DNA from 3 places in the Streptomyces sp. R35 genome. Region 3 is predicted to be linked to each of the others. Evidence: riboswitches for the same ligand, from Rfam matches in the RefSeq annotation. Region 3 holds a riboswitch; each other region holds the start of a gene.
The links. A riboswitch is a leader RNA that binds a small molecule or an ion and turns the genes downstream of it on or off. The one in region 3 is predicted to bind S-adenosylmethionine.
Positions count from the first base shown of each region.

Region 1: it holds a riboswitch for S-adenosylmethionine, as region 3 does, so the genes downstream of both, thrC (threonine synthase) here and AB5J50_RS47975 (ABC transporter substrate-binding protein) in region 3, are expected to answer to the same signal.
Region 2: it holds a riboswitch for S-adenosylmethionine, as region 3 does, so the genes downstream of both, AB5J50_RS14195 (aminotransferase class V-fold PLP-dependent enzyme) here and AB5J50_RS47975 (ABC transporter substrate-binding protein) in region 3, are expected to answer to the same signal.

Region 1 is NZ_CP163440.1:5,100,732-5,110,950, reverse strand. Features, by position in the region: gene nagA (N-acetylglucosamine-6-phosphate deacetylase) at 1-71, opposite strand, end outside; gene AB5J50_RS23330 (ROK family protein) at 71-1,021, opposite strand; gene AB5J50_RS23325 (ABC transporter substrate-binding protein) at 1,183-2,439, shown strand; gene AB5J50_RS23320 (DUF3263 domain-containing protein) at 2,472-2,699, shown strand; gene otsB (trehalose-phosphatase) at 3,019-3,873, shown strand; gene AB5J50_RS23310 (trehalose-6-phosphate synthase) at 3,911-5,314, opposite strand; gene AB5J50_RS23305 (glucosyl-3-phosphoglycerate synthase) at 5,464-6,408, opposite strand; SAM riboswitch class I at 6,587-6,738, shown strand; gene thrC (threonine synthase) at 6,756-8,066, shown strand; gene AB5J50_RS23295 (MoaD/ThiS family protein) at 8,162-8,437, shown strand; gene AB5J50_RS23290 (cold-shock protein) at 8,868-9,071, shown strand; gene groL (chaperonin GroEL) at 9,374-10,219, shown strand, end outside.
Region 2 is NZ_CP163440.1:3,057,313-3,067,531, forward strand. Features, by position in the region: gene AB5J50_RS14170 (NlpC/P60 family protein) at 1-1,018, opposite strand, end outside; gene AB5J50_RS14175 (NYN domain-containing protein) at 1,335-2,684, opposite strand; gene AB5J50_RS14180 (hypothetical protein) at 2,719-2,958, opposite strand; gene AB5J50_RS14185 (rhomboid family intramembrane serine protease) at 3,112-3,843, shown strand; gene AB5J50_RS14190 (Lrp/AsnC ligand binding domain-containing protein) at 3,840-4,121, shown strand; gene AB5J50_RS14195 (aminotransferase class V-fold PLP-dependent enzyme) at 4,269-5,630, opposite strand; SAM riboswitch class IV at 5,834-5,950, opposite strand; gene trpD (anthranilate phosphoribosyltransferase) at 6,063-7,127, opposite strand; gene AB5J50_RS14205 (cytochrome bc complex cytochrome b subunit) at 7,292-8,929, opposite strand; gene AB5J50_RS14210 (Rieske 2Fe-2S domain-containing protein) at 8,926-9,999, opposite strand; gene AB5J50_RS14215 (c-type cytochrome) at 9,996-10,219, opposite strand, start outside.
Region 3 is NZ_CP163440.1:10,657,697-10,667,915, reverse strand. Features, by position in the region: gene AB5J50_RS48005 (protease pro-enzyme activation domain-containing protein) at 1-417, shown strand, start outside; gene AB5J50_RS48000 (DUF6059 family protein) at 578-817, opposite strand; gene AB5J50_RS47995 (dipeptidase) at 825-2,051, opposite strand; gene AB5J50_RS47990 (dipeptide ABC transporter ATP-binding protein) at 2,048-3,733, opposite strand; gene AB5J50_RS47985 (ABC transporter permease) at 3,726-4,649, opposite strand; gene AB5J50_RS47980 (ABC transporter permease) at 4,704-5,786, opposite strand; gene AB5J50_RS47975 (ABC transporter substrate-binding protein) at 5,783-7,426, opposite strand; SAM riboswitch class IV at 7,652-7,761, opposite strand; gene AB5J50_RS47970 (SDR family NAD(P)-dependent oxidoreductase) at 7,892-8,653, opposite strand; gene AB5J50_RS47965 (DUF427 domain-containing protein) at 8,650-9,465, opposite strand; gene AB5J50_RS47960 (2-oxoglutarate and iron-dependent oxygenase domain-containing protein) at 9,488-10,219, opposite strand, start outside.

The DNA of each region.
Region 1 (10,219 bases), 5.6 Mb from region 3:
ACGCGGCCGCCGTCCACGATCCCGGTGGGCAGAACCACCCGGGCGCCGGCGAGAACCTTTCTTGGGGCCATCAGGTGGTTACCTCCGAGCGGTCGGTGATGTCGGTTTCGAGTAGATCCCAGGCCAGCAGCCCCGCGCCGAGGCAGCCGGCCGTGTCGCCGAGGGCCGCCGGGACGATGCCCGGCAGCTTCTGGAAGGTGACGCGCCGCTCGACGGCGGCCCGCAGCGGTGAGAACAGCGTCTCCCCGGCCTCCGCCAGGCCGCCACCGATGATCAGGGTGCGCGGGTCCAGCAGAGTGAGCGCGGTGACGAGCCCGTCGGCGAGCGCGTCGACGGCCTCCTGCCAGACCTGTACGGCGCGGGGGTCCCCGGAGTCGACCGCCTTCGCGCAGTCCGCCGCGTCCGCCTCCGGATCGCCGGACGCCTCCGCCCAGGCCTGGCTGACGGCCGCCGCGGACGCGTACCGCTCCAGACAGCCGTGCTGCCCGCACGGACACGGGGTCCCGCCGGGGCGTACGACGATGTGGCCGATCTCGCCCGCGAAGCCGTGCGCGCCCTCCTCGACGCCGCCGTCGATGCCGATGGCGCCCGCGATGCCGGTGCCGAGCGGGACGAACAGGAACCGGTCCGCCCCCTGTCCCGCGCCGATGCGGCCCTCCGCGAGCCCGCCCGTGCGCACGTCGTGCCCGAGCGCGACGGGTACGCCGCCCAGCCGGTCGCCGAGCAGCCGGCGCAGCGGGACGTCGCGCCAGCCGAGGTTGGCCGCGTACACCGCGATGCCGTGCGCGGCGTCGACGATGCCGGGGACGGCGACTCCGGCGGCGACGGCGGGCCCGCCGAGGTGCTCCTCGCCGTACGCACGCAACTCGGCGGCGAAGCCGAGGATCGTCTCGACGACAGCCTCCGGACCGCGCTCCCGGCCGGTCGCCCGGCGTGCCTGGTACAGCAGGTCGCCGTCGGCGCCCACGAGGGCGGCCTTCATCCCGGTGCCGCCCACATCGAGGGCGATGACATGTCTCACGGGGGACAGTGTCGCCCCTTACCCCAGGAGAGATCTAGTCCACTCACGTGGTGTAGACCTTGTATCCGCATGCCGAGACGGATGCAACGGACGCACAAGCAAATGCGGCCAGGGTCGGCCAGGGGCCGGCGCGTGCTGGCCGGGGGTTGGGAGACAGAGCAGTGCAGCGGCGTAGGACAGGACTGATCGCGGTGGCGCTTGCCATGGGCATGACGGCGACACTCGCGGGCTGCGGCAGCTCGGACGGTTCCTCGGAGGTGACCCTGAAGCTGGTGGCCGCCGACTACGGCGACTCCTCGGCCAACAGCTCCCAGAAGTACTGGAACAAGCTGGTCAAGGAGTACGAGGCGGACCACCCGGGGGTCAAGGTCGAGGTCAGCGTCTACTCCTGGACCGACGTCGACCGCAAGGTCAAGGAGATGGTCGCGGCGGGCGACGCGCCCGACATGGCGCAGATCGGCGCGTACGCCGACTACGCCGCGAAGGGGCAGCTCTACAAGGTGGATGACCTGCTCTCCATACCCGTCGAGGCCAACTTCGTCCCGCAGCTCACGGACGCGAGCCAGACCCAGTACGGCATGCCGTTCGCGTCCTCCACGCGGCTGCTCTTCTACAACAAGACGCTGTTCTCCGAGGCCGGCCTCACCCCGCCGCAGAGCTGGAGCCAGCTCGCCGCCGACGCCAAGGTGCTCAGGGCCAAGGGCGTCAAGTTCCCCTACGCGCTGCCGCTCGGGCCCGAGGAGGCGCAGGCCGAGACGATGCAGTGGCTGCTGAGCGGCGGAGGCGGGTACACCGACGACGTCGGCACGTACGCCATCGACTCGGCGCAGAACATCAAGACGTTCACCTGGCTCAGGGACGAACTGGTCGGCAAGGGGCTCACCGGGCCCGTCGCTCCCGCGAAGCTGAACCGTGCGGACGCGTTCGAGGCGTTCGCGCGCGGCGAGGTCGGGATGCTCAGCGGGCACCCCACGCTGATGCAGATGGCCGCCAAGAAGGGCGTGGAGTTCGGCATGGTGCCGATGCCCGGCATCGACGGCAGGACCAAGGCCACGATGGGCGTCGCCGACTGGATGATGGCCTTCAAGAAGAACGGCCACGGCAAGCAGGTCGGCGACTTCCTCGACTTCGTCTACAACGACAAGAACGTGCTCGCCTTCTCCCACGAGTACGACCTGCTGCCGGTCACCTCGTCCGCGTCCGACGCGATGGCCGGAGACCAGGACGACCAGGACCTCGCCCCGTTCCTGGACGAGCTCCCTTCCGCCGAGCTGTACCCCGTCGGCAAGACGTCCTGGGCCAAGATCAGCGCCGACATCAAGAAGCAGATCGCCAAGGCCGTGAGCCCTGGGGGCAGCCCGACCGGGGTCCTCAGCTCGCTCCAGAACGAGGGGACCATGGCGGACAGCGCGGGCTGACGCTGTCAGTGGCGGGGGTTACGGTGCTGTCCATGGAGGACCTCACGTCGCGGGAGCAGGGGATTCTTGCCATGGAGCGCCGCGGGTTCCCTGGGCCGGGAGCCAAGGAGCGCGCGATCCGGGAGCAGCTCGGCCTGCCCCCCATCCGCTACTACCAGCTCCTCAACGCCCTCCTCGACGACCCCAGGGCCCTCGCCCACGACCCGGTAACGGTCAACCGCCTCCGCAGGGTCAGAGACTCCCGCCGGGGAGAGCGCTGAGGGGTTCCCGGGTTCCTCCCCGTTCGGTTGTGTGTCGGGTGCGGGTGGGTGGGGGCTGGTCGCGCAGTTCCCCGCGCCCCTTAAAAGAACCCCGGGCGGGCCGGCAGTTGTTTAGGGGCGCGGGGAACTGCGCGCCCAGCCCCCACCGTCCCGCAGCCGACGAACCACCCCGTCTTCAAGGGGCGCGGGGAACTGCGCAATCTTTTAGGGGGGTCTGGGGGCGCAGCCCCCAGGGATGGGACGGGTAGGGGCGGCGGGGGCGAGGACATGACCTGATGAGCCATGGGTGCGTTCGGGGTCGCGCGGATAGGGTCGGCACATGGGCAGCCATGCGGAATCCACGGACTCCATGCCGACACCCGCGACCCCCGCGGGACGCGACGGCCTCGACGCCATCCTCGCGCGGCCCGCAAGGGCAGTGATCGCACTCGACTTCGACGGAACACTCGCCCCGATCGTCCCCGACCCGGAACAGGCCCGCGCCCACCCCGCCGCGGTCCCCGCCCTCGCCACCCTCGCCCCCAAGGTCGCCTCCGTCGCCGTAGTCACCGGCCGCCCGGCCGGCGTAGCGGTCCGCCACGGCGGCTTCGCGGGCGTACCGGGCCTGGAACACCTGGTCGTCCTCGGCCACTACGGCGCCGAACGCTGGGACGCCGTGAGCGGCACGGTCAACGCCCCCGCCCCGCACCCCGGCGTCGCCGCCGTCCGCGCCGAGCTGCCCGGATGCCTCGACAGGATCGGCGCCTGGCAGGGCACGTGGATCGAGGAGAAGGGCCGCGCCGTGGCGGTGCACACGCGCCGCGCGTCCGACCCCCAGGCCGCCTTCGAAGCCCTGCGCGAGCCCCTCACCGACCTGGCCACCCGCCACGGCCTGATCGTCGAACCGGGGCGGATGGTCCTGGAGTTGCGCCCGCCGGGCATGGACAAGGGGGTCGCCCTCCTGGAGTACGTCCGCGAGATCGGCGCCGAATCCGTCCTCTACGCCGGCGACGACCTGGGCGACCTGCCCGCCTTCGCCGCCGTCGACAAGCTCCGCTCCGACGGCATCCCCGGCCTCCTCGTCTGCAGCGGCAGCTCCGAAGTCGCCGAACTCGCCGACCGGGCCGACCTGGTGGTGGACGGCCCGCCCGGCGTCGTACGACTGCTGTCCGCGCTCGCGGCCCGACTGGACTGACGACTGGACTGACTGGCGCCTGTGTTGACGGGGCCGCTCAGGCCTCCAGCTCGTGCAGCTGTTCCAGGAACCACTGGGCCGGCGGCAGAGCGGTCGCCGCGGCGGCCAGCCGCTTGGTGCGCTCGGCCCGTTCGTGCGGCGGCATCGACAACGCCTCGTGCAGCGCCCGCGCGGTGCCGATCACGTCGTACGGGTTCACGACGATCGCGTCCTCGCCGAGCTCCTCGTACGCCCCCGCCTCCCGCGACAGCACCAGCGCGCACCCCTCGTCGGAGACGACGGGCACCTCCTTGGCGACGAGGTTCATGCCGTCCCGGATGGGGTTGACGAGGGCCACGTCGGCGAGCCGGTATGCGGCCAGCGAGCGCGCGAAATCGTCCTTGACGTGCAGGAGTACGGGGGTCCAACCCGGCGTTCCGTACGCTGAGTTGATGTCGTCCGCCAGGCTCTGCACCTCGGCCGTGTAGTCCCGGTACACGGCGAGGTCCTGCCGTGAGGGGTACGCGAAGGCGACGTGCACGACGCGCTCGCGCCACGACGGCAGGTCATCGAGCAGCTGCCGGTAGGCCAGCAGCCCGCGCACGATGTTCTTCGACAGCTCGGTCCGGTCGACCCGCACGATCGTCTTCCGGCCCTCGCCGATCTCCGCCCGGAGGGCCGCCATGCGCTCCTCGACATCCGCCTCGTGCGAGCGGCGCCGCAGGAAGTCGGCGTCCGCGCCGAGCCCGTGCACCCCGACCCGGGTGTCGCCGAGCCCGCCGACGAGCTCGTCGGCGCACGCGGTGAACGCGTCCGCCCAGCGGCGGGTGAGAAACCCGAGCCGGTCCGCGCCCAGCATCCCGCGCAGCACCTGCTCGGAGATGTCGTCGGGCAGCATCCGGAAGTAGTCCACCGGCGCCCACGGAGTGTGCGAGAAGTGCCCGATCCGCAGGTCGGGCCGCAGCTCGCGCAGCATCCCGGGGACCAGGGTCAGGTGGTAGTCCTGCACGACGACCACGGCGCCCTGATCCGCCTCCTCCGCCAGCGCCTCCGCGAACGCCCGGTTGTACGCCTTGTACGACCCCCACTGGCGCCGGAACTCCGCGTCGAAGACCGGCTCCAGCGGGGTCTGGTACAGCATGTGGTGGACGAACCAGAGCACGGAGTTCGCGATGCCGTTGTACGCGTCGGTGTGCACGGTGGCGTCGATGTCGAGCATCCGTACGCCGTCCTCGCCGACCCCGCGCCGCACCGCCTCGCGGTCACCGTCGCCGAGTGCCGAGCACACCCACAGGGCGCCCGCGTCCGGGCCGATCGCGGACAGACCCGAGACCAGCCCGCCGCCGCCGCGCTTGGCTTTCAGCGAGCCGTTCTCGTCGACCTCGTAGGTGATCGGGCCGCGGTTGGACGCGACCAGGATGCGGTGGGCGCCCTGCGCTTTTTCGCCCTGCGTTGAAGCCATGCCTCGAAATCTAGCCCCCCGCCTAAACGCTCAAACGTTCACTTCGGCCGTATGCGAGGTCGTATGTGATCTCACGGCCGGCGGGGGCTGGTCGCGCCCCGCGGCGGAGCCGCAGATGTCACAGCCCCGCGCCCCTATCGGGGCCCGGTCTACGCGGCCCTTCGTTTCCTGTACTCGGCGATTTCGGACATCGGGGGGCGTTCCTCCGTGTCCACCGAGTACGTGCGCGGCTCGAAACCCTCCTTGCCGCGTTCGAACTGGGTGAGGGACGGGCGGATCATGTGGCCGCGGGCCAGCCTCAGCTGGGCCGTGCGGTAGATCGCGGCGGACATGCGGCCCAGCGCCTGGCCGTCCTGGTGGCGGTGTTTGCGGACGCCGACGTCGACCTGGGCGAGGGCGTCCAGGCCCACGAGGTGCAGGGCGTCGACGAGCATGCCCAGCTCGACGCCGTACCCGACGGGGAACGGCAGCTGTTCGAGCAAGGAGCGGCGGGCCGCGTACTCGCCGCCGAGCGGCTGGACGAAGCCCGCGAGCTGCGGCCAGTGCATGTTCAGCAGGGGGCGCGCCATGAGTTCGGTGACCCGGCCGCCCTGGCCCGCCGCCCCGCCCAGCGGTCTGTCGTACATGGCCTTGACCAGGTCCACGCCCGGGTCGGTGAGCAGCGGGCCCACGATCCCGGAGACGAAGTCGGACGAGAATTCCTTGAGGTCCGCGTCGATGAAGCAGACGATGTCCCCGCTCGTCACGAGCAGCGACCGCCACAGGACCTCGCCCTTGCCGGGCACGGTCGGGATCCGCGGCAGGATCTCGTCGCGGTGCACGACGCGCGCGCCCGCGGCGGCGGCGACCTCGGAGGTACGGTCGGTCGAGCCCGAGTCGACGACGACGATCTCGTCGACGAGGGGCACCTGTTGCATCAGGTCGTGGCGGATGACGGCGACGATCTCGCCGACCGTCTCCTCCTCGTTGAGGGCGGGCAGCACTACGCTGACCGTCGATCCTGAGGTGCGTTTGGCGGCCATGAGCTTGTGGAGCGGGCGGTCGGTAACGGACCAGGAGCGTGTGCTCAGCCAGCGCTCGACTTCTTCCAGCACAGTCTGCGGCTCCTCACTGTCTGGTCACACACTCTCATCAGCATGTGATCCATCTCGCGGTTCGGACGACTATCTCAACTGTCCTGGCCTTCGGTTACAGTCTTGAACAACGCGGATGACCATCGCATGTCCTGGATCATCAGCACGTACTGTGTTCAACAGTTCAACAATCAAATACCGCTCATCCAGAGGGGCAGAGGGATACGGCCCGATGAAGCCCCGGCAACCCTCCAGCCGGTCTCGTACGACTACGTTGTCGTCGCGAGGCTCCCGGCTTGGGAAGGTGCCAAATCCGTCTCACGGCGAAGTGCGCCGTGAGGAAGATGAGGAGAAAGGGCCTCGCCTCCATGGCTGCGCAGACAGTTGCAAGCACCACGAACACGGGAATCTCCGCCGACTCGGCCAACTCCGTGGACCTCGGTCCGGCCGCCGCGCTTTCCTGCCGCGAGTGCGGCCACCGCGTCCCGCTCGGCCCGGTCTTCGCCTGCGAGGAGTGTTTCGGCCCGCTGGAGATCGCGTACGACTTCTCGGCCTACGAAACCGAAGAACTCCGCAAGCGCATCGAAGCGGGTCCCGCGAACATCTGGCGTTACGCGCCCCTCCTGCCCGTCCCCGCGGACGTCGCCGAGAAGCCGAACATCAACCCCGGCTGGACCAAACTCGTCCAGGCCGACAACCTCGCGCGCGAGCTCGGTGTCGACGCCGGCAAGCTCTTCGTGAAGGACGACTCCGGCAACCCGACGCACTCCTTCAAGGACCGCGTCGTCGCCCAGGCCATCGAGGCCGCCCGCGCCTTCGACTTCACCACCCTCTCCTGCTCCTCCACCGGCAACCTGGCCGGCGCGGTGGGTGCCGCCGCCGCCCGCGCCGGCTTCCGCTCCTGCGTGTTCATCCCGCACGACCTGGAGCAGGGCAAGATCGTCATGGCCGCGATCTACGGCGGCGAGCTCGTCGGCATCGAGGGCAACTACGACGACGTGAACCGTTTCTGCTCCGAGCTGATCGGCGACCCCGCCGGCGAGGGCTGGGGCTTCGTCAACGTCAACCTGCGGCCGTACTACGCGGAGGGGTCCAAGACCCTCGCGTACGAGATCTGCGAGCAGCTCGGCTGGCAGCTTCCCGACCAGCTGGTGATCCCGATCGCCTCCGGCTCCCAGCTCACCAAGGTCGACAAGGGCCTCCAGGAGCTGATCAAGCTCGGGCTCGTCGAGGACAAGCCGTACAAGATCTTCGGCGCCCAGGCCGAGGGCTGCTCGCCGGTGTCCGTCGCCTACAAGGCCGGCCACGACGTCGTACGCCCCCAGAAGCCGAACACCATCGCCAAGTCCCTCGCCATCGGCAACCCGGCGGACGGGCCGTACGTGCTCGACATCGCGCGGCGGACGGGTGGGGCCGTGGAGGACGTCAACGACGAGCAGGTCGTCGACGCGATCAAGCTCCTCGCCCGGACCGAGGGCATCTTCGCGGAGACCGCCGGTGGAGTGACCGTGGGTGTGGCGAAGAAGCTGATCGAGAATGGTCTCCTCGACCCGACCCTCACGACCGTCGTCCTCAACACCGGCGATGGTCTGAAGACGCTGGACGCGGTGGCCGGTACGGGGCTGACGGCGACCATTCGTCCCAACCTGGAGTCGTTCCGGGAAGCTGGGCTCGCGTAAGTAGGGCCGTTCTCTTTCTGCGGGCCGGTGGGGGCTGGTCGCGCAGTTCCCCGCGCCCCTTTGGGGGCGCTCCACCTGACCGGAGGTCACAAGGCATGAGCGTCAACGTTCGCATCCCCACCATCCTGCGCACCTACACCGGCGGCAAGGCCGAGGTGAGTGCCGAGGGTGGGACTCTCGCCGAGGTCATCGCCGACCTGGAGAAGAACCACACGGGTATCGCCGCGCGCGTGCTGGACGACCAGGGCAAGCTGCGCCGCTTCGTCAATGTGTACGTCAACGACGACGACGTGCGGTTCGAGCAGGGGCTGGAGACGGCTACGCCGGACGGTGCGGGCGTCTCGATCATCCCGGCCGTCGCCGGAGGCTGATCGCTACCCTCGGTAACGCCGAATACGCAGTGTTCATCGAATTGCCCTCTCCGTGAGAGAAACGGAGGGGGCAATTCTGCATGGTTGAGCGGGGTACAGTTGGGGAACCCGCTTCGCTATTCATGCCGGATGCATATGAGTACCTGTGCGACACCCGACAAGAAGTAGCCAAAGTGCCCCTCCTTTTTGAGCCTTTTATGGCATATACGGGGCCCGACTTGCCCTGAAACTTCGCAAGTCCTCCGCATTTTCCCGATCGGCGATGCCCAGAATTCTCGTCCGATTGACCTGTTGCAGACGGCAGTTGGACAGATACATTCAGCCGCGGTCGACGCGTTCCGGCGCACACCCCCAATCGTTGGGGGGTGAGGTCTGACCCGGATCCGCGAAGTGTGGATCTGTGCAAGGGCCAGTAATAGGGGAGTTAGGCATGGCTCAGGGCACCGTCAAGTGGTTCAACGCGGAGAAGGGGTACGGCTTCATCGCGGTCGACGGTGGTGCGGACGTCTTCGTGCACTACAGCGCGATTCAGATGGACGGCTACCGCACCCTTGAAGAGGGTCAGCGAGTGGAGTTCGAGATCTCGCAGGGCCAGAAGGGTCCGCAGGCGGACATGGTCAAGCTCGCCGTCTGATCCGGCGCGATCGGCCACCGACGCACTCACGCCGAGGGGCCCGCATCCCACCTGGGATGCGGCCCCTCGTGCGTTCCGGGGCGTTCCGGGCGTCCCCTTCGTTCGTGAGAGGCGCTTGCACTCGCAGGGGTCGAGTGCTAATCATTGGCGTTAGCACTCTCCCAGTGAGAGTGACAGAACTTGGATCGGGCCAGTGAGGTCCGCAGGCCGGTGGGGCAAGGAACCACAAGGGCTGCAGGCCGTCCGTCGCGGGCGCGGGCGCGATCCGGAGCAATCCACCCCGTCCGGGAGGACCACTTCACATGGCCAAGATCATCGCGTTCGACGAGGAGGCACGGCGCGGTCTCGAGCGCGGGATGAACCAGCTCGCCGACGCCGTCAAGGTCACCCTTGGCCCCAAGGGCCGGAACGTCGTCCTCGAGAAGAAGTGGGGCGCCCCCACGATCACCAACGATGGTGTTTCCATCGCCAAGGAGATCGAGCTCGAGGACCCGTACGAGAAGATCGGCGCCGAGCTGGTCAAGGAAGTCGCCAAGAAGACGGACGACGTCGCTGGTGACGGTACGACCACGGCGACCGTTCTCGCCCAGGCGCTCGTCCGCGAGGGCCTGCGCAACGTAGCCGCCGGCGCCAACCCGATGGCTCTCAAGCGCGGTATCGAGAAGGCCGTCGAGGCCGTCTCCGGTGCCCTCCTTGAGCAGGCCAAGGATGTCGAGACCAAGGAGCAGATCGCTTCCACGGCCTCCATCTCCGCCGCCGACACCCAGATCGGCGAGCTCATCGCCGAGGCGATGGACAAGGTCGGCAAGGAAGGCGTCATCACCGTCGAGGAGTCCCAGACCTTCGGTCTGGAGCTGGAGCTCACCGAGGGTATGCGCTTCGACAAGGGCTACATCTCGGCGTACTTCGCCACCGACATGGAGCGTATGGAGGCCGTCCTCGACGACCCGTACATCCTGATCGCCAACTCGAAGATCAGCAACGTCAAGGACCTGCTGCCGCTTCTCGAGAAGGTCATGCAGTCCGGCAAGCCGCTGCTGATCATCGCCGAGGACGTCGAGGGCGAGGCCCTGTCGACCCTGGTCGTCAACAAGATCCGTGGCACCTTCAAGTCCGTAGCCGTCAAGGCCCCGGGCTTCGGTGACCGC
Region 2 (10,219 bases), 7.6 Mb from region 3:
ACTCGAACGTCATGTTGCTGATCGCCTCGTAGCGCACGACCGTGCCGGTGCGCGGGGCGTGCAGCACCTGGCCGTTGCCCGCGTAGAGGCCGACGTGGTGGTAGTCGCCGTAGAAGATGACCAGGTCGCCGACCTTGAGGTCGCTCTGCGAGTAGATGCGCGTACCGGCGTTGGCCTGCGCCTGCGAGGTGCGCGGGATGGTGACACCGGCCTGGGCGTAGGCCCAGGACGTCAGGCCCGAGCAGTCGAAGGAGGAGGGGCCGGAGGCGCCGTAGACGTAGGGCGAGCCGAGCTTGGTCTGTGCGGCGGAGAACGCGGCGGCGGCGCGGCCGGAGGCGGACGAGCTGTTGCCGAGGTCGACTCGCTCGCTGGCCCGGGTGGAGCGCTCCTGCTCGGCGGCCGCGAGAGCCGCCTTCTCCTTGGCGGTCAGCGTGTTGAGGAGCTTCTGCGCCGAACCGAGCTTGTTCTGGACTTCCTTCTTCTTCTTGGCGAGCTCCGCCCGGGTGTCGGCGAGGTCCTTGAGCTTGTCGGCGGCTTCCTTGCGCTGCTGCGCGAGCGAACGCTGCTTCTCCTGGACCTTCTTCAGCGCCTCGACCTGCTGAGCGCTCAGCTGGTCCATCGTGGACGCCTGGTCGAGGTAGTTGTCCGGGTCGGAGGAGAGGAAGAGCGCCACGGAGGGGTCGATGCCGCCGGTGCGGTACTGGGCGCTGGCCATCGAACCCAGGCCGTCGCGCAGCTCGTTGAGCTCTTCCTGGCCGCGGGCGACGTTGTCCTGCAGGGTGCTGATCTGCTTCTGCAGCTTGTCCTGCTTCTCCTTGGCCCCATCGAGCTTCTCGGTGGCCTGCTCGGCCTCCTCGTAGAGCTTGTCGACCTTGGCCTTGACCTCGTTCTTGCTCAGCTTCTCGCTCGGCGCGGCGTTGGCCGCATTCGCGCTGAGGGCCACGGCAGCGGCGGCGGCGGTGGTGAGCACGGTCACACGGGTGCGGCTCGGCTGCTTGGGTCGACGGTGGGACGCCACGAAGGCGAGCTCCTTCTTCCTTCAGCCGCCTGCCGAATGCGCCAGCGGGCGGTGCCCCTTCGCCGTCACTCCCAATGAGTGATCACCCGAGCGGAGGTTCGAGGCCTGACCCTAGTGACCTTCTTGTGATCAGTTCAAATCCTCATAGGAAAAATCTCGGTCACCGAGCGCATTCTTTGCCGACAACTCACATGCAGTAATGCGCGTTTGACACTACGTTGCGTGAAGGTCGGCTCAATTCGGGCATTGCGCCTGGACGTTACGCATGGGACTTACGTTGCCTATGAGGCTTACGGCCCAGATGGGAAGCCGCTGTTCAGCCGCGCGAAAAGCGCTTGAGAAGCACCACCGAAGCGACCGGTCGCGCACCCGCCTTGGCGATGCCGTCGGCCACCTCACGGTCGGTGGAGACGACGATCACCGGCCGCCCGGGCGGCTCGGCGCGCACCAGCTGGCGGATCAACTCGTCCGCGGTGACGCCGGGCTTGGAGAACAGCACCCGCACCCCGCGCGGCGGCGCGAGCAGCACGGGCGCGGCCAGCTCGGCCCCGTCGAAGACACAGGTCACCTCGGCGCCGGTCTGCGCGGCGAGCTGCGAGAGCTGCCCGAGGAGCCGCAGCCGCTGCTTTTCGAGCGGCATCTGCGGATAGCCGGTCTTGGTGACGTTGTAGCCGTCGACGACCAGATGCGCCTGTGGCAGCGCGAGCAGTTGGTCGAGGATCGCGGGATCGTTTTCGGACAACGCCCGGGCGGCGATGTCTTTTGGCGTCATCCGTCCCGGTTCGACCGCATCCACGGTCTCCGCGGGGCGCACGGACACGGGCGGCAACGCCAGCTCCCGCCGCAGCCCTTGGGTCGCCTCCAGCACGGTGTCGAGCAGCAGCCGTACACGCATGTCCTCGACACTGCGCCCCTCGCGCGCCGCCTTGCGGGTGGCCTCCAGGGCCGCCTCGGCCTCCGCGAGCCGCGCCTTGAGCCGCCGGGTCTCGCTCTCGGCGGCGGACACCTGGGCCTGCCCCTCCGCCCGGCCGGTGTCCATCTCGCCCTGGAGCTTACGCAGGGCCGCCTCGCCGCGCTTGACGTCGCTGAGGGCCCCGCGCAGCTTGCGGTGAAGCGATTCCGCTTCCTTCTTCGCGGCCTCCAACTCCGTGCGCATGCGCTCGGTTTCGGCCTTGATCTGTCCGCGCGCCTCGGCGAGCTCCTCGCGCAGCCGCTCCAGCTCGGCCCGGCTCTCCTCGTCGGCACGCTCGGCGTCCGCCCGCAGGGCCTCCTCGCCCGCGGCGGCGACCAGCTTCACCCAGCCCGTGGGGCGCAGCACATAGGCCGCGGCCGCCACGTCCAGCGGATCCGCGGCCGGGGGCGGCGCGCCCGAGTCGAGGGCACCGGTGAGTTCCGGTTGCGCCTCTCTCAGCTTCTCGGCGATGCGCTGTCTGAAGAGAGGCTCCGTCTCCAGGGCCGCCGCCATCGCGTTACCGGCGAACTTGGCCCGCCGACTGGGGGTGAATCGGGCATACTGCCGCAATTGGGCGGGTAGTTCACCGATCGTCAGCCCACCGAACCCGTCGGAGACGATCTGTACGACCCGCCGGCGCACGCCGTCGGGCAGCGGACGGTCGAGCACCTCAGCGGTGCCGTCGTCCGGCTCCCCGCCTGTGGTCTCCACCATCCGTCACCCCAATATCCGTGCGGGGCCCGCTCCCTCAGGAGCCGGCGCCCGGCCTGTCCACGAGTTCCACCTGATCCACGGCATTGCACCAGCGGCACCGCACCGACTCGATGGTCTCACTGACCACCTCGCGCTCTTCGACCTTCGGCTCACCGGCCAGGTCGAGGTGCACATACTCGACGACCTTCGACGAGCGGGTCACGTCGAACCGCGTGAGGTTGCCGCAGAGCGTGCAGCGCCAGCGAGTCTTGGCATCCGGCAGGGGAACCGTCATGTGGCAGTCGCTTTCCTTCTAGTGTCCGTCCAGCGCCAGTCTCCCGGTGCGTGTGGCTCGTAACCCTAAGGCCTGGCGGGTACCCGACGCTCGGCCGTCCACGGCGGCGAGGCGGTCTGTGCTCATCGGTCCCGTTACGCCATGCTCTGCACCATGATCAGCAACGCGATGACGGCGGTCGGCAGGGCGATGCGGAGCCAGTCCGCACCGGTGACATACGGGCTGATCGCCCTGTGCTGCCTGATCTTCGTGATCGGCCCGGCGTCGGGCCTCAATCCGGCGTACGGCACCGGGGACGAGCTGCTGGTCGCCCAGCAGGCCTACTTCCGGCGCTGGGGCGTGGTGCCCACCGAGCTCTTCGGCGGAGCCCCGCGCGAAGCCCTGACCCCCGCCACAGCCCTGTTCATCCATGGCAGCTGGCTCCACCTCCTCGGCAACATGCTCTTCTTCTACGTCTTCGGGGCGATGACCGAGGAACGCATGGGCCACATCCAGTTCGCCTTCTTCTACGTCGGCTGCGGCTACCTCGCCCTGCTGGGCTACGCCGCCGCCAACGCCGCCTCGCAGCAGTCCCTGGTCGGCGCCTCCGGGGCGATCTCCGCGGTCCTCGGCGCGTTCCTGTACCTGTTCCCCAAGGCCCGGGTGACCAGTCTCTTCCCGTTCCTCTTCTTCCTGCCGCTGCGCTTCCCCGCCTGGGTGGTGCTGCCCTTCTGGGTCACCCTGCAATGGCTGGCGGCGGGCCGCGGCACCTCCGGCCCCGGGGTCGCCTATCTGGCCCACCTGGTGGGCTTCTCGCTGGGGTTCGTCTACGCATGGGTGCGTTTCGGCCGGGCGACTAGAGTGAAGGCCCCAGCGACCGCCCCCGAGGGAGAGAACCAGCCGTGATCACCGCGATCGTCCTCATCAAGACCAGCGTGGACCGGATCCCCGAGATCGCCGAGTCGATCGCCGCGCTGGACGCTGTCAGCGAGGTCTTCTCCGTCACCGGCACGTACGACTTGATCGCCATGGTCCGGGTGAAGGCCCACGACGACCTCGCGGACGTCATCCCCGGCCGGATCAGCAAGATCCCGGGTGTCGAGGCCACGGACACCCACGTCGCCTTCCGCACGTACTCCCAGCACGACCTCGAGGCGGCGTTCGCGATCGGCCTCGACAACTAGTTCTCGCCCCCGCCGCCCCTACCCGTCCCATCCCTGGGGGCTGCGCCCCCAGACCCCCGCTGAAAAGATTGCGCAGTTCCCCGCGCCCCTTTTAGGGGCGCGGGGAACTGCGCAATCTTTTAGACCAGCCGACACCCAACCGATGGCTCAGACCGCGGGGACGCAGCGGCCGTCCTCCGTGCGGTACTGCCACTTCGCACCGTCGCGGACGAGTTCCCGCACGGCGGTGACGAAGCGCTCGACGTGCTCGTCGGGGGTACCCGCACCGAAGCTGACACGGATGGCGTTCAGGGACTTCTCGCCGGGCGCGGCCTCGGGGGCACCGCACTCCCCCTGGGTCTGCGGGTCGCTGCCGAGGAGGGTGCGCACCAGCGGATGGGCGCAGAACAGACCGTCGCGCACCCCGATGCCGTACTCCGCGGAGAGCGCCGCGGCGAAGTGCGAGCTGTTCCACCCCTCGACGACGAAGGAGATCACGCCGACCCGCGGGGCCTCGTCACCGAAGAGGGAGAGGACGCGCACCTCGGGGACCTCGGCGAGACCCGCGCGGACCGTGTCGATCAGGTGCTGCTCACGGGCGACGAGGGTGTCGAAGCCGGCCTCGGTGAGGGCCTTGCAGGCGGACGCGATCGAGTAGACGCCGATCACGTTCGGCGAGCCGGCCTCGTGCCGGGCGGCGCTCTCGTGCCACTCCACGTCCACGCCACCGTCCGTACGGCGCGACACCTTACGGCTGGCGCCACCGCCCGCGAGGTACGGCTCGGCCTCGCGCAGCCAGTCGGAGCGGCCGGCGAGCACACCGGAGCCGAAGGGCGCGTACAGCTTGTGGCCGGAGAAGGCGACCCAGTCGACGTCCAGGTCACGGACGGACACCGGGTGGTGCGGGGCCAGCTGCGCGGCGTCGAGGACGATACGGGCGCCGTGCGCGTGTGCGGCGGCGGCCAGCTCGCGCACCGGCCACAGCTCACCGGTGACGTTCGAGGCGCCGGTGACGCAGACGAGGGCCGGGCCGTAGGGGTCGCGGTCGGCGAGGGCGCGCTCCAGCGTCTCGACGGCCTGGCGCGGGCTGCGCGGGGCGTTGAGGTAGGTGACCCGAGCGTCCTTCCACGGCAGCAGGGACGCATGGTGCTCGGTCTCGAAGACGAAGACCTGGCAGTCGGCCGGAAGAGTGGCGGCGAGCAGGTTGAGCGAGTCGGTGGTGGAGCGGGTGAAGACGACCTGGTCGCCCTCACGGCAGTCCAGGAACTCGGCGACGGTCTTGCGGGAGTTCTCGAACAGGTCGGTGGACAGCTGCGAGAGGTAGCCGGCGCCACGGTGCACGCTGCCGTAGTAGGGGGCGTACGCCGCCACGTCGTCCCACACCCGCTGCAGGGCCGGGGCGCTGGCGGCGTAGTCGAGCGCGGCGTAGGTGACCTCGCCACCGGTGACGAGCGGGACGGTCACATCTCGCCCCAGAACGGGCAGAGGGGCACAAACGGTCTGGTCGGCGGCAGCGATGGAGACAGACATGGCGAGCTCCTGTGAGAGGCAGGCGGGATCGCTGCGCGAGCGGGTACACCGGGGTACGGGCGGCTCAGCGCAGGAAAGGCGAAAAAGGTGAAAAGGGGTACGCGGAAGTGGGGCGCTACGCCCTATCGCATTCGCTTGCTCACAGAAGGCTCCCTCGAACGACCAGGACCCCTGGGCTGTATCCACTCAAGTGAGTGGCGAGGGGTCCGCGCTTGCCGTAGACCTCGCTGCCTACGACCTGGTCTTCACCCGGGGCACCCCGCCACGGACGGAGGGTTGCCGGACAGTCGGCCGGGGCCTCATGACTGTCACTCATGACCTGATACAGCATCTTGCCAGAAGATCTTCGACGCGCAAGGCGCAGTCCAGGATCCGGACTGCGCCCCGCATCACATCGCATACGGCGGAAGAGCCGGCGTACGGCGGGGCGGCTCAGGCGCTGCTGGCCGCCACCCACCGCTCAAGAGTCCTCTTCGCGGCCCCGGAGTCGATCGACTGCGCCGCCTTCTCCATCCCGGCGCGCAGCTGGTCCACCAGGGGCACGTCGGTAGGCGACAGGGCCACCAGAGCCGCCGCCGAGTTCAGCAGGACCGCGTCCCGCACCGCGCCCGTCTCGCCGTCCAGGAGCCGTCGGGCGACCCCCGCGTTGTACTCGGGGTCGGCGCCCCGCAGTGCCTCCACCGGGACGATCTCAAGGCCTACGTCCCGCGGGTCGAAGGCTTCCTCGGTCACCTTGCCGTCGCGGACGACCCACACCCGGGAGGTGGCCGTGGTCGTCAGCTCGTCGAGGCCGTCGTCACCCCGGAACACCAGCGCGGACGAGCCGCGTTCGGCCAGTACGCCGGCGATGAGCCCCGCCATCCGGGTGTCGAAGCAGCCGACCGCCGAGGCGGTGACCCGGGCGGGGTTGGTCAGCGGGCCGAGGAGGTTGAACGAGGTCGGAATCCCCAGATCACGCCGGACCGCGCCGACGAACCGCATCGAGGGATGGAACTTGGCCGCGAAGCAGAAGGTGATCCCGGCCTCCTCCACCACCTGTGCCACCCGCTCGGGCGACAGGTCCAGGTTGATGCCGAGCCGCTCCAGTACGTCGGACGAGCCGCTCGCCGAGGACGACGCCCGGTTGCCGTGCTTGACGACCTTCGCCCCGGCACCCGCGATCACGATGGCGGACATCGTCGAGATGTTGACCGTCTTGGCCCGGTCTCCGCCGGTACCGACGATGTCGACGGCCGGCCCGGGGATGTGCAGCGGCTTCGCGTGGGCGTACATGGTCTCCACGAGGCCGGTGATCTCCTCGACCGTCTCGCCCTTGGCCCGCAGCGCCACCAGGAAGCCCGCGATCTGGGCGTCCGCGGCCTCACCGCTCATGATGCGGTCCATGGCCCACGCCGTGTCACCGGCGCTCAGGTCCTGCCCGGCGAGCAGCGCGCTCAGTACGTCGGGCCAGGAACGGCCCGCCGCGGTGTCGCCTCCAGCGGGGTTCACAGCGCTCATAAGCCGCTCCTGGGTCGGTCCCCGGAAAGGGACTCTGTGTGGGTCCTTGTGGGACTCCTTGTGGATGAGAACACCCTATCCAGGCCCGGGGACGGCAAAGAGCCCCCGTCCATGCACTGGACGAGGGCTCTTGCCGTGGCGATCAATGACGATCGGTCAGAGGATCAGTGGTGGCCGTGGCCGCTCGTGATCTCCTTGTACTCCTCGACGGTGGGCTTGGGGATCTGGTTGTCGTCCCCGTAGAAGCCCTCGCTGAGCTTGGCGCGCAGCCGCTGCGTGCCCGGCACCTTGCGCTCGACACCGTTCTCGTCGACCGTCGGGCCGATCTCGGCCGGCTTGTACTGCTCGTGCGCCGTGAGGGCGTGCAGCGCCGACTGCGGAAGCGGCTCGTGGACCTCGATGAACTCACCGTGCGGCAGGCGCTTGATGATGCCCGACTCACGACCGTGCAGCACCTTGTCCCGGTCGCGGCGCTGGAGGCCGAGGCAGATCCGCTTGGTGATGAGGAACGCGAGGACCGGTCCGACGAAGAAGAAGATCCGGACGAACCAGGTGACCGTGTTGATCGAGAGGTGGAAGTGCGTGGCCCAGAGGTCGTTGCCACCACCGATCAGCAGCCCCATGTACAGGGTGATCCACGCGACGCCGACACCCGTACGCGTCGGTGCGTTGCGCGGGCGGTCCAGGATGTGGTGCTCGCGCTGGTCGCCGGTGACCCAGGCCTCGATGAACGGGTAGACCGCGATCGCGACCAGCACCAGCGGGAAGATCACCAGCGGGATGAACACGCCCAGGACGAGCGTGTGGCCCCAGAGGTTGATCTCCCAACCCGGCATGAAGCGGATCAGGCCCTCGGAGAAGCCCATGTACCAGTCGGGCTGGGCACCGGTGGAGACCTGGTCCGGCCGGTAGGGGCCCATGGCCCAGATCGGGTTGATCTGAGCGATGGCCGCGATGGCCGCGATGGCACCGAAGACCAGGAAGAAGAAGCCGCCGGCCTTGGCCATGTAGACCGGAAGGAGAGGCATGCCGACGACGTTCTTGTTGCTGCGTCCGGGGCCCGCGAACTGCGTGTGCTTGTGGTAGAAGACCAGGATCAGGTGGCCGACCACCAGGCCGAGCATGATGCCCGGCAGCAGCAGGATGTGGACCGAGTAGAAGCGGGCCACGAAGTCGCCGCCCGGGAACTCGCCGCCGAAGAGGAAGAACGAGAGGTACGTGCCGACGATCGGCACGGACAGGACCGCGCCCTCCATGAAGCGGACACCGGTGCCGGAGAGCAGGTCGTCCGGGAGCGAGTAACCGGTGAAGCCGGTGAACATGCCCAGGACGAACAGCAGGAAGCCGAACAGCCAGTTGACCTCACGGGGCTTGCGGAACGCACCCGTGAAGAACACGCGCATCATGTGCACGAACATGCCGGCGAGGAAGATCAGCGCCGCCCAGTGGTGGATCTGCCGGATCAGCAGACCACCGCGCACATCGAAGGAGATGTGCATGGTCGAGTTGAACGCCTCCGACATCAGCTGTCCCTGGAGCGGGACATAGCTGCCGTTGTACGTCACCTCGTTCATCGACGGGTGGAAGAACAGCGTCAGATACACACCCGTGAGGATGATGATGATGAAGCTGTAGAGGCAGACCTCACCCAACATGAACGACCAGTGGTCGGGGAAGATCTTGCGCATGTTGGACTTGGCCAGGGAGTAGATCCCCAGGCGGCCGTCGGCCCAGTCGGCTACCCGCTCACCGGCGGGTGCCTTCTCGCGCGAGCGCGAGTCGGAAGTGGTCGCAGTGCTCATCCGCGCTCCCAGAATGCAGGACCGACGGGCTCTTCGAAGTCGCCGAGCGCCTCGAGGTAGCCCTCGTCGTTCACACCGATGCGCAGCTGCGGCAGGGGGTGACCGGCCGGGCCGAAGATGACTCGGGCACCGTCGGAGAGGTCGAAGGTGGACTGGTGGCACGGGCAGAGGACGTGGTGCGTCTGCTGCTCGTACAGGGAGATCGGGCAACCGACGTGGGTGCAGATCTTCGAGTAGGCCACGATCCCCTGGTAGGACCACTCGAGTTCTTGCTTGTCCTTGATGTTGTCCGGCTGCAGCCGGACGATCATCGTGGCCGCCTTGGCGATCTGCGTCTGGAAGTCCTCGTCGTCCTCCTCCAGGCCCTCGGGCTTGACGAAGGTGAGCGACCCGACGGCGATGTCCGAGGGACGCAGCGGCTCGTTCGTGTTCATGTTGACGAGCAGCTTGCCCTTGGACCAGATCGTGTGGCGCAGCTTCGTGCCGGGCAGCGGACCGAGGTCGCGCAGCAGCATGACGCCGGAGAGCGGGAACAGGGCCAGCGCGCCGAACATCGTGTTGCGGACCAGCTTGCGGCGGCCGAGCGCGGACTCCTTGGCGCCCTGCTTGAAGTCGGCCAGGACCTTGGCCTTGACCTCGGGCTCCGCCGAGATCGCGTGACGCTCGTCGGCAATCTCCACGTCGGACATCAGGGTGCGGGCCCAGTGGACCGCGCCCGCGCCGATCGAGAACAGCGCCACACCGAGCGTCAGACCCAGCGCGAAGTTCAGCGCGCTGATGTGCCCGATCGGGAAGACAAAGATCGACTTGTCGTTCGGGATCGCCACGTACGAGGCGATGAAGGCGACGGTGGCCAGCATCGACAGCGTGAACAGGAAGGCGACCACGCGCTCGGACCGCTTGGCGGCCCGCTCGTCGATGTCCTGGATGCGGTGCTCGTGGGGCGGCAGACCGGGGTCCGCGAACGGGTTCGTCTCGTCCGCGACGGCTACCGCGCCCTGACCGTGCGCATCTTCGTCGGTGGCCCGCTCAGCAGGCACGTTCTCTTCTGGAATGTCTTGGCTACTCATGACTTCTTGGCCTTTGCGGTCCGAGCGGCGACCCAGACGGCGACGGCGATCAGGGCGCCGAGCCCGAAGATCCAGGCGAACAGACCCTCGGTGACCGGCCCGAGGCCGCCCAGTTCGAGACCGCCGGGGTTCTCGGTGTCGTCACCGTTGACCGCGTCGAGGTACGCGATGATGTCCTTCTTGTTCTTCTCCGACAGCGTGGTGTCGGGGAAGGACGGCA
Region 3 (10,219 bases):
GCCTGGTCCGGCGGTGGTGGCGGCAAGTCCTCCGTCTTCAAGATCCCCAGCTGGCAGACCGCGGTGCAGAAGAGCGCCGGTGGCGGCTACCGCCAGGTGCCCGACGTCTCGGCCCACGCCAACCCCAGCCCCGGCGTCTCGATCTACTCGCAGGGCTCCTGGACCTCGGTCGGCGGCACCAGCGCCGCCGCGCCCGAGTGGGCCGCCTTCGCCGCCCTGTACAACCAGCAGGCCGCGGCGGCCGGCAAGGCCAACCTCGGCTTCGCCAACCCCGCCCTCTACACGGCGAGCGGCACCGGCTTCCACGACATCACCAGCGGCAGCAACGGCGCCTACTCCGCCGCCAGCGGCTGGGACTTCACCAGCGGATGGGGCTCGTACAACGCCGCGACACTGGCGAGCAAGCTGCTCGGCTGACCTCCAGCGCTGAAGGCCAACCAATAGGGCGCGCGCGGGCCGGGATCACTCCCGGCCCGCGCTGTGGTGGGCGCGCCGGGCCCGGACTCGCCCCAGGCGGTGGCACAGGCGCTGTGGGAGGCGGCGGCCGCGTTCGAGTGGCGACCTGCTGACGGGTTCGTCAGGCCTTCAGGTTCAGGGCGGACCAGAGCTCCCGCTCCACGTGCGTCAGCGGGATGTGCGCGGCAAGACGCTCCGGGTGGCCGGACGGCAGACGGCCGTCCGGCTCCGGAGTCCGTTCCGTCTCCTCGCCGCCCGTGGGCGCCTCCGGCACCGGAAGTCCCCACAGGCAACAGCCGACCGCGAGCAGGCCCGGCGTCCACCGGGCGAACACGTCCGCCCAGCGGCGTCGGCGTTTCACCGCCCGCTCACCGCAGCGGCGCCGTCGGCCACAGCGGTTCGGTCGCACGGTGTTCGGCCTCGCGCAGGACGCGCAGCACGTTGCGGCCGGTCAGCGCCTCCAAGTCGGCCCGGGACCAGCCGCGGTCGGCGAGTTCGCGCAGCAGGACCGGGTAACCGGAGACGTCGGCGAGGCCGGTGGGCTGGTGGTCGACGCCGTCGTAGTCGCCGCCCAGGCCGATGTGGTCCCTGCCTGCCACCTCGCGGGCGTGCTCGACATGATCGGCGACCTGGGCCACTGTCACCTCGGGGCGGGGGTGCTCCTCGGTCCAGCGTCGCAGCCGGGCGTCGGCTGACGCGGCGAAGGCCCCCGCGTATTCCTCGGCGACCTGGGCCGGATCCTCGCCCGGTCGTGGTGCGCGTGGCCACGTCCAGGGATGGGCCGGCAGCCCGAGACGTTCGCGTTCCGCCTGCAACTCCAGTGACCATTCGGCGACTTCGGCGGAGATGAAGTACGGCACGAAGGTGAGCTGGATGACACCGCCGTTGCCCGGCAGCAGCGCCAGGACCGGGTCGGCGACGTTGCGCGGGTGGTCGTTGAGGGCGCGTACGGAGGAGTGGCTGAACAGCACCGGGGAGGTGGAAGCGGCAAGGGCCGCCCGCTGGGTGGACTCGGCGACGTGGGAGAGGTCCACGAGCAGGCCGGTGCGGTTGAGTTCGGCGACGATCGCGCGGCCCGTGTCGTTCAGGCCGCCGACGCCCGGCTCGTCGGTGGCCGAGTCCGCCCAGGAGGTGTTGTCGTTGTGGGTGAGGGTCACATAGCGGACGCCGAGTCGGGCGTACGACCGCAGGACGCCCGGGGACTCGGCGAGGCTGTGGCCGCCCTCGATGCCCAGCAGGGAGGCGATCCGTCCGTCGGCGAGCGAGCGCTCGACGTCGGCGGCGGTGTAGGCGATCCGCAGGGTGTCCGGGTAGCGGGCGACGAGCCGGTAGACAGCGTCGATCTGCTCCAGCGTGGCCACCACGGCCTCGGGTTCGGGCAGTTTTGAGGAGACGTACACCGACCAGAACTGCGCGCCGACCCCTCCGGCGCGCAGCCGCGGCAGGTCGGTGTGGAGGTCCGGGCGGCCGTCGGCGAGCCCCTCGACGCTGTACCCGGAGCGGGCGCGCAGCGCCATGGGCAGGTCGTTGTGGCCGTCGAAGACGGGGGTGCTGCTCAGCACCTGTTCGACCACATCCAACACGGTGTCGGTCATGCGCGTGCCACTCCTTCGTCGAGGGCGTCAGGGACGCCGATGGTCAGGTCCCGGCGCCGAGCCTGCCGGACCGGGTCGGCGACGGGCAAGGCGGCGACCAGCCGCCGGGTGTAGTCGTCCTCCGGGCTGCCCAGCACCTCGGCCGTGGTGCCCGACGCGGCGATGCGGCCACGGTGCAGGACGACGACACGGTCCGCCACCTGCTCGACCACCGCGAGGTCATGACTGATGAACAGCGCCGCGAAGCCCAGCTCCCGCTGCAGTTCGGTGAAGAGGTCGAGCACCTTCGCCTGGACGGACACGTCGAGGGCCGAGGTAGGTTCGTCAGCGATGAGCAGCGGGGGCCGCAGAGCGAGCGCGCGGGCCAGCGCGGCACGCTGACGCTGGCCGCCACTGAGCTCGTGCGGGTAGCGGTCGGCGTAGCTGCGGGGCAGGTGGACGGACTCCAGCAGCGCCTCGGCCTCGGCGCCGATCGCTGTGGCGCCCAGTTCGCGCCGGTGGACGACCAGGGGTTCCGCGATGCTGTCGGCGATGGTCAGCAGCGGATTGAAGCTGGCCGCGGGGTCCTGGAAGACGTAGCCGATGTGGCCGGCCCGGCCGCGCGTACGCCGTCGTGCCGTCAACGGCTCGCCGAACACGTCGAGTTCACCGCCGGTCGCCGCCGTCAGACCGGCGACTGCCCGGCCGATGGTGGTCTTGCCGCTGCCGCTCTCCCCCACAAGACCGAGCACCTCACCCGGCCGGATCTCGAAGCTCACGCCGTCGACAGCCCGGAAACCCTTCCTCCCCAGCCGCCCCGGGTAGTCCACGACCAGCCCGGCAGCCCGTACAACCGGCTGCTCGTCGTCCGCCCCGGATGCCGGCGTACGGCTTCCCTCGCCGAAGACCGGTACAGCGGCCAGCAGTTCCCGGGTGTACGGATGGCCAGGCGCCGCGAACAACGCGCGGACCGGGGCCTGTTCCACCACCTCGCCCTCGCTCATCACCGCCACCCGGTCCGCGAGGTCGGCGACCACGCCCATGTTGTGGGTGATGAGGAGCACGGCGGTGCCGAAGTCGGTGCGGCAGCGGTGCAGGAGTTCCAGGATCTCCGCCTGGACGGTGACGTCCAGGGCCGTGGTGGGCTCGTCGGCCACGATGAGCCTGGTGCCCAGGGCGAGGGCCATGGCGATGACGGCGCGCTGCTTCTGTCCGCCGGACAGCTGGTGGGGGTAGTGGTCCACGCGGGTGGCCGGGTCCGGGATGCCGACCTTGTCGAGCCATTCGACGGCCAGGGCCCGGCGTTCGGCCTTGCTGCCGCCGTGTCCGTGGGCGCACAGGCCCTCGGTGAGCTGCCAGCCGATGGTGAAGACCGGGTTGAGCGCAGTGGACGGCTCCTGGAACACCATCGCGGCGTGCGTGCCGCGCAGGGCGCGCAGACGGGCGGGGGGCGCGGTGAGCACGTCCTCGGCCGGGTCGGCGGTGCCGTCGCCGAGCAGCACGCGGCCGCGAGCGTTCGCGGTGGCGGGCAGCAGCCCCAGGACCGACTTGGCCGTCACGGTCTTGCCGCTGCCGCTCTCGCCGACCAGGGCCAGCACCTCCCCTGGAGCGACGGACAGGCTCACCCCTTTCACCGCGGGGGCCGGACCGGCGTCCGTGGCGAAGGTGACATGCAGGTCCTCGATGCGCAGCAGGTCAGTCATCGTCCGCGCCTCCGTCCGTTCCGGTGGCGGTCGCCGTCGAGCCGCCGCGCCGCCTAAGCCGCGGGTCGGCCAGGTCGGTGAGGCTCTCGCCGAGCAGGGTGGTGCCGAGCACGGTGAGCACGATGGCCAGGCCCGGCGGTATCGCGGTCCACCACAGCCCCGAAGTGACGTCCGCGACCGAGCGGTTGAGGTCGTAGCCCCACTCGGCGGCCGAGTTGGGCTCGATGCCGAAGCCGAGGAAGCCGAGCCCGGCGAGGGTGAGGATGGCCTCGGAGGCGTTGATGGTGAAGATCAGCGGGAGGGTGCGGACCGAGTTGCGCAGCACGTGCCGGAACATGATCCGCCAGGTCCCGGTGCCGATCACCCGGGCCGCGTCCACGAAGGGCTCCGCCTTCACCCGGATCACTTCGGCCCGTACGACACGGAAGTACTGCGGTACGAAGGACACGGCGACCGAGCATGCCGCCGCACCGAGGCCCCCGACGAGGCTCGACTGTCCGCCGCTGATCACGATCGACATGACGATGGCGAGCAGCAGCGGCGGGAACGCGTAGAGCGCGTCGGCCAGCCCCACCAGCAACCGGTCCAGGCGGCCGCCGAGATAGCCGGAGGCCAGGCCCAGAACGGTGCCCGGGACCACCGAGAGCAGCAGCGCGGCGAGGATGATCTCCAGCGCGGTCCTGGCGCCCCACACCGTGCGGGACAGCACGTCGTACCCCGCGATGGTGGTGCCCAACGGATGGGTACTACTGGGGTGTTGCTGCGACCCGAACAACCCCCCGCCGTCCTGGAGTTGGGCGTATCCGTACCGGGCGAGCAGCGGTCCGAGGAGCGCCGCGAGGACGAACACTGCGGTGAGTACGGCACCGGTGAGCAGCATGGCGCGCTGCACCGCACCGCCGGTACGCAGCCGCACGCGAAGACGGTCCGGCAGCAAGGTCGGCCGTCGCACGAGGAGTTGGGCCACGGCTCAGTACCTCACTCGGGGATCGATCAGCGCCGCGACCACATCGACGAGGAAGTTCGTCACCGCCACGACGACGGCGAACAGCGCCACGATGCCCTGCACCGCAGGGAAGTCACGCACCGTCAGATAGTGGGCGAGTTCGTAGCCGAGGCCCTTCCACTCGAAGGTGGTCTCCGTCAGCACCGCTCCGCCGAGCAGCCCGGCGACCTGGAGCCCCAGGACGGTGACGACGGGAATCAGGGCGGGCCGGGTTGCGTGCCGAGTGACCAGGCGGAAAGGCGCCACGCCTCGGGAGCGGGCGGCCTCGACGTAGTCGGCGCCGAGGGTGCCGATCAGATTCGTGCGGACCAGCCGCAGCAGGATGCCGGCGACGAGCAGGCCCAGCGCCAGGGCGGGCAGTACGGCGTGCCTCAGGACGTCGGCGACGGCCGCCCCGTCGCCGCTGCGCAGGGCGTCGACGAGGTAGAGCCCCGTCGTGCTGGTCTGGTTCTGCAGGAAGAGCTGGACGTCGGTGCTCGCCCGGCCTGACGCGGGCAGCCAGCCGAGCTGGATCGCGAAGACGAGCTTCAGCAGCAGTCCCACGAAGAACACGGGGGTGGCATAGGTGAGGACGGCGAACAGCCGAAGCGCCGCGTCGGGCGCGCGGTCCCGGTAGGAGGCCGCGACCATGCCCAGGGGGACTCCCACGACGAGGGCCACGATGAGGGCGTAGAAGGCGAGTTCGACGGTGGCGGCGCCGTAGGTGCCCAGCACGTGGGTCACCGGTTCGTTGTCGGTGACGGTGTGGCCGAAGTCGCCGGTCGCCAGGGACTTCAGATAGTCCAGGTACTGGGTGAGCAACGGCCGGTCGTAGCCCGCCTGGTGCAGTTTCGCCTGGAGCTGGTCCGGGGTGAGCCGGTCGCCGAAGGCGGCACTGATCGGGTCACCGGTGGCGCGCATCAGGAAGAAGACCAGGCTGACCAGCACGAACACGGTGGGGATGATGAGGAGGAAGCGGACCACCAGGTAGCGGGCGAGACCGTACCCGGCGGCGCCGTCGGCCGGGGTGACGACGGCGCCGGGGGTGTCCTGCGTCAGAGTGCTCACTTCTTCGCGAGTCCTGCCCAGCGGAAGGTGTACGCGCTGTTCAGCTCGTCCGGTACACCGCTGATGTCGGTACGGGTGACGATCGCGGTGGACCCCTGGAGCAGCGGCAGCAGCGGCACCGACGCGGCGGCCTTGTCCTGTACCTGCTTGAGCAGTTCGGCGCGCTTGGCGGTGTCGGTCTCCGTCTCCTCCTTCTTGATCAGCTCGCGTACTGCGGGGTCGGAGTAGTCGTTGGCGACCCAGCTGTTGGCCGAGTAGAAGGGCGAGAGGTAGTTGTCCGCGTCCAAGTAGTCGGCGTACCAGCCGAGTTGGTAGAGCGGGTAGAGGTGCTTGATGCGGTCCTTGCCGTACTGGGTCCACTCGGTGGACTGCAGGTTCACCTTGAACAGTCCGGTGGCTTCGAGCTGGGTCTTGACCAGCGCGTACTCGTCGGCCGAGGACGAGCCGTAATGGTCGCTGTTGTACTGGAGGTTGAGGGTGACCGGGGTGCTCACCTTCGCCTTCTTGAGCCGTGCGGCGGCAGCTGCCTTGTCGGGGCCGCCCTTCTTGTCGCCGTAGAGCGACTTGAACGAGTCGGTGGCGCCGGTGAGTCCGTCGGGCACGGAGCTGTACAGCGGCTGATAGCTGTTCTTGTAGACCTGCTGGGCGAGTTGGGCCCGGTCGACGGAGTCGGCGACGGCCTGCCGCACGGCCAGCGCCTTGGCCTTGTCGGCGTTCTTGGTCTTGGTGCCGTACGGCTGTGTCCGGAAGTCGAAGACGACGTAGCGGATGCCGTTGCCGGACCCGGTGTGGACCTTGATGTCCTTCTTCTTGGACAGGTCGTCGAGGTCGGCGGTGGTGAGCGTGCGGTAGACGGCGTCGACGGTGCCCTGCTGGACGTCGAGCTTCAGGTTGCTGGCGTCGGTGTAGTACTTGAGCTGGACGTTCTTGGTCTTCGGGGCGCCCAGTTGACCCGCGTAGGCACTGTTGGCGGTGAAGGAGACCAGCGAGTTCTTGTCGTAACTCGTGACGCCGTAAGGGCCGTTCCAGGGTTTGGCCGCGACGATGGCCTTGTCGTCGAGGATCTTGTCCGCAGGGAAGACCTGCTCGTCGACGATGTAGCCGGCCGCGGTGGACAACACCTGTGGGAACAGCGTGTCGTTGGCGGACTTGAGGGTGAAGACGACGGTGGTGGGTGTCGGGGCGGCGACGGAGTCGAGGTTGTACAGCAGTGACGACGGACCGTTCTCGTCGGCGATCTTCAACGTGCGGTCGAAGCTGAACTTGACGTCGGAGGAGGTCAGTTGGTGACCGTTGGCGAACTTCAGGCCCTTCTTCAGCGTGACCGTGTACTCCTTGGCCCCCGTCAGCTCGATCCCGGTGGCCAGGTCCGGTGAGACCTCCGTGGCACCGTTCTTCACGCTGAGCAAGGTCGCGTAGACCTCGCTCTCGATGGTGCCGGAGCCCGCGTCCCAGGCGCCCGCCGGGTCGAGGCTGGTCACCTGGTCCGTCGTACCGACGGTGATCGTCGCACCGCCGGTGCCGGTGGCGCCGGTGGAGTTCTTGGTGCTCGTGCAGCCGGTCAGGGCCACCAGGAACGCCGTGCCGAGGGATATGGCGCCGAGGGACCGGAACGGTCTGAGGGTGCTGTGCTGTGCCATGGCTGGTCTCTGCTTCCGCATGAGTGGGAACACGAAGGGGCCCCGGCAGGCAGGACATGCCGAGCGCGCGCTGTCGCGTGAAAGGTGGGAGTGAAGAGCGAAAAAGGGTCAGCTGTGACAGAGACAGCTGCAGACCAGCAGCAGATCCACATGGCGTCGGGAGCACAGCACGAGGCCAGTTGCCACGCCGTCCTCCTAGGGGTGTCGCCGGCTCACGGGCCGGTGGGAACGCACTTGCAGAACAGGAACATCCGCCGAGCCTTCACCTGGGGCACCCCGCTGCGTCGAGGGTTGCCGTCCGGCCAGCCAGGGCTTGATCACCGGAACTCGTAGCTCGCGCTCACCGTAGATCGACAATTCTCTCGGCGTCAAGAGTTCCCTGTGCCGGGATGACGTGCGCGGACACCGGCACAAGGAGGCGGTACAAGGCCTGGAGCACGTCTACGACTCCCCCCGCGAGGGCCCTCAACGACGTTCCTCCGCGGCGGACGGCGGAGGCAGGATTCCCCCGTTGGCACTCAGCCCGCCGTCGACCGGAACGGTCACTCCGGTCACGTAGGAGGCGGCGGGCGAGGTCAGGAACCAGATGACCTCCGCCTGTTCGCGCGGGGTGGCCCAGCGGTGGACGGGGATCCGCGCGGTGAGATCCGGGTTCGCGACCTGGGTGGCGGTCATCTCGGTCTCAGTGAGGCCCGGGGCTATGGCGTTGATGCGGATGCTCTGCGCCGCGTAGTCGACGGCCGTGGCCCGCACGAGGTTGATCACGGCCGCCTTCGTCGCGTTGTAGCCCCAGGTGCCCGGATCGCCGCGCAGCCCGGACACCGACGCCGTGGCGACGATCGCCCCGCCGCCGCCCGCGCGCAGCGCCGGCACGGCGGCCCGGATACCGTGGGCCACCGCACGGACGTTGACGGGGAAGAGCCGGTCGAACCGCTCGATCGCCCCGGGCGACTCCAGCGGACCGGCACCGCCGATCCCCGCGTTCAGGACGGCCGTGTCCAGCCGTCCGAACCGGTCGAGCGCGAGGCGTACGGCCGCTGTGTTCGTCTCCTCGGCCGCCACGTCGCCGGCGAGTGCCGCCACGCCGTCGAGCCCGGCGAGCCGGGCAAGCCGCTCCTCCGCCACGTCGACGGCGACGACGCGGTGTCCACGTGCGGCGTACAGACGCACGGCCGCCTCCCCGATCCCGGAGGCGGCGCCCGTGATCACGGCCACCGGTGCCGTCACGTCGGCGGCTGCGCCGCGAGCGCCTTGGTGAACGGGGTGACGGGGCGCTCCAGGCGTTCGCCGTCGACCGTGATGTCGACGGCCTCGTTGTAGAACGCCAGGAGGCCTTTGACGGCGCCCACCGCGGGCAGCGGCTCCGGGTAGCTCCAGACGACGTTCGGCGGGACGCCGGCCTCACCCCGCCACGACCAGTACTCGGCGGTGCCCTTGTAGGGGCACCCGGTGCTGTGGTCGGTGGGTTCGAGCAGCTCCAGGCGGACGTCCTCGCGCGGGATGTAGTACCGCGTCGGCAGGCCGGTCTCGAAGAGCAGGACCGGGCGGTGGGTGTCGGCGACGAGCGTGCCGTCGATCTCGACCCGGACGTGGCGGCTGCTGGGGATGGCATCCACCCGTTTGTGCGGGTCGCGGGGGTGGATGAAGATCTCTTCCTCCTCCTCGTACCAGTGGTCGAGGCCCTTGCCGCTGCGCCGGAACCACTCGAAGGCGATGTGGTCGGCCAGGTCGGCGGCCGGGAAGGTCCAGGCCGCGTTCTCCAGCAGCTCGTCGTCGACTTCAAGGTCGTAGAAGATCCGCGATCCGGTGTGCGTGCCCGTCGGGGGGTTCTTCGCCGGGCGGAGCAGGTCCTCGCGGACCTCCTCGCGGGGGAAGGCGTACAGCGGGACGGGCACTCCGGGTTCCCATACGAGGACGGGATGCCGGCTGTCGACGACGGTGACGTCACCCTTGCGGCCGCGTACCCAGCGTTCGCCTGGCTCCCACAGGAGGCCTTCGGGGGTGGTCCTGACGGCGCGCGCGGTGGGGAATGTGGTCATGACCGGCTCTCCTTCGGCTTGCTCACGCGGTGACTTCGGCGACGTAGGCGCGGTTCTCGCGCCAGGCCGCGACCTGCTCGGGGCGGCCGAACACCCGCAGGTACTCGTCGACGTTGCTGCTGGCCCGTTCCCACACTGACACGGGTTCGAAGTCGGAGCCGTCCAGGTCGGCGAACGCCGGCAGCGGTTCGACGACCGTGTCCAGGCTCGGGTGGACGAACACCGCGGAGGAGCGGCGCGTCACCGACCCGCCGGCCACCACGCGGTGCCGCCCGGGCCGCAGCCGGCCCTCCGTCCAGTTGGTCAGCAGGGTGCCGGTGAACACCTGCAGGGCGCCCGGCCGGATCGGCACCGGGATCCAGGTGCCGTCGGGACGCTGGCCCTGCAGGCCCGCGTAGTCGCCCTCCTGATGGAGCACGGTGATCGCGGAACTGTCGGCATGCTCCAGGAGAAGGAGTTTCTCGTCGTCGGAAGTGCCGGTGTCGTGGGGCCACTTGGGGTAGTCGTTGACGACCAGCGTCGTGTAGACGTCGTCGCCGAGCGGGATGGTGTGCGCGGGTACGTCGAGCACGCGCGCGTACAGGCCGAGGACGCGTCGCGCGACGTCGACGAACGCGTCGTGGTAGCGGTGTGTCGCGGCACGGAGGCCGGGCTCCTGCGGCGGCCACACGTTGGCATGCGCGAAGAGGGTGGCGTGCTCCGGGGAGAGTCCCGCGGCTTCGGCCGCGGCCGCGTCGTCGTACTGGGCGATGTT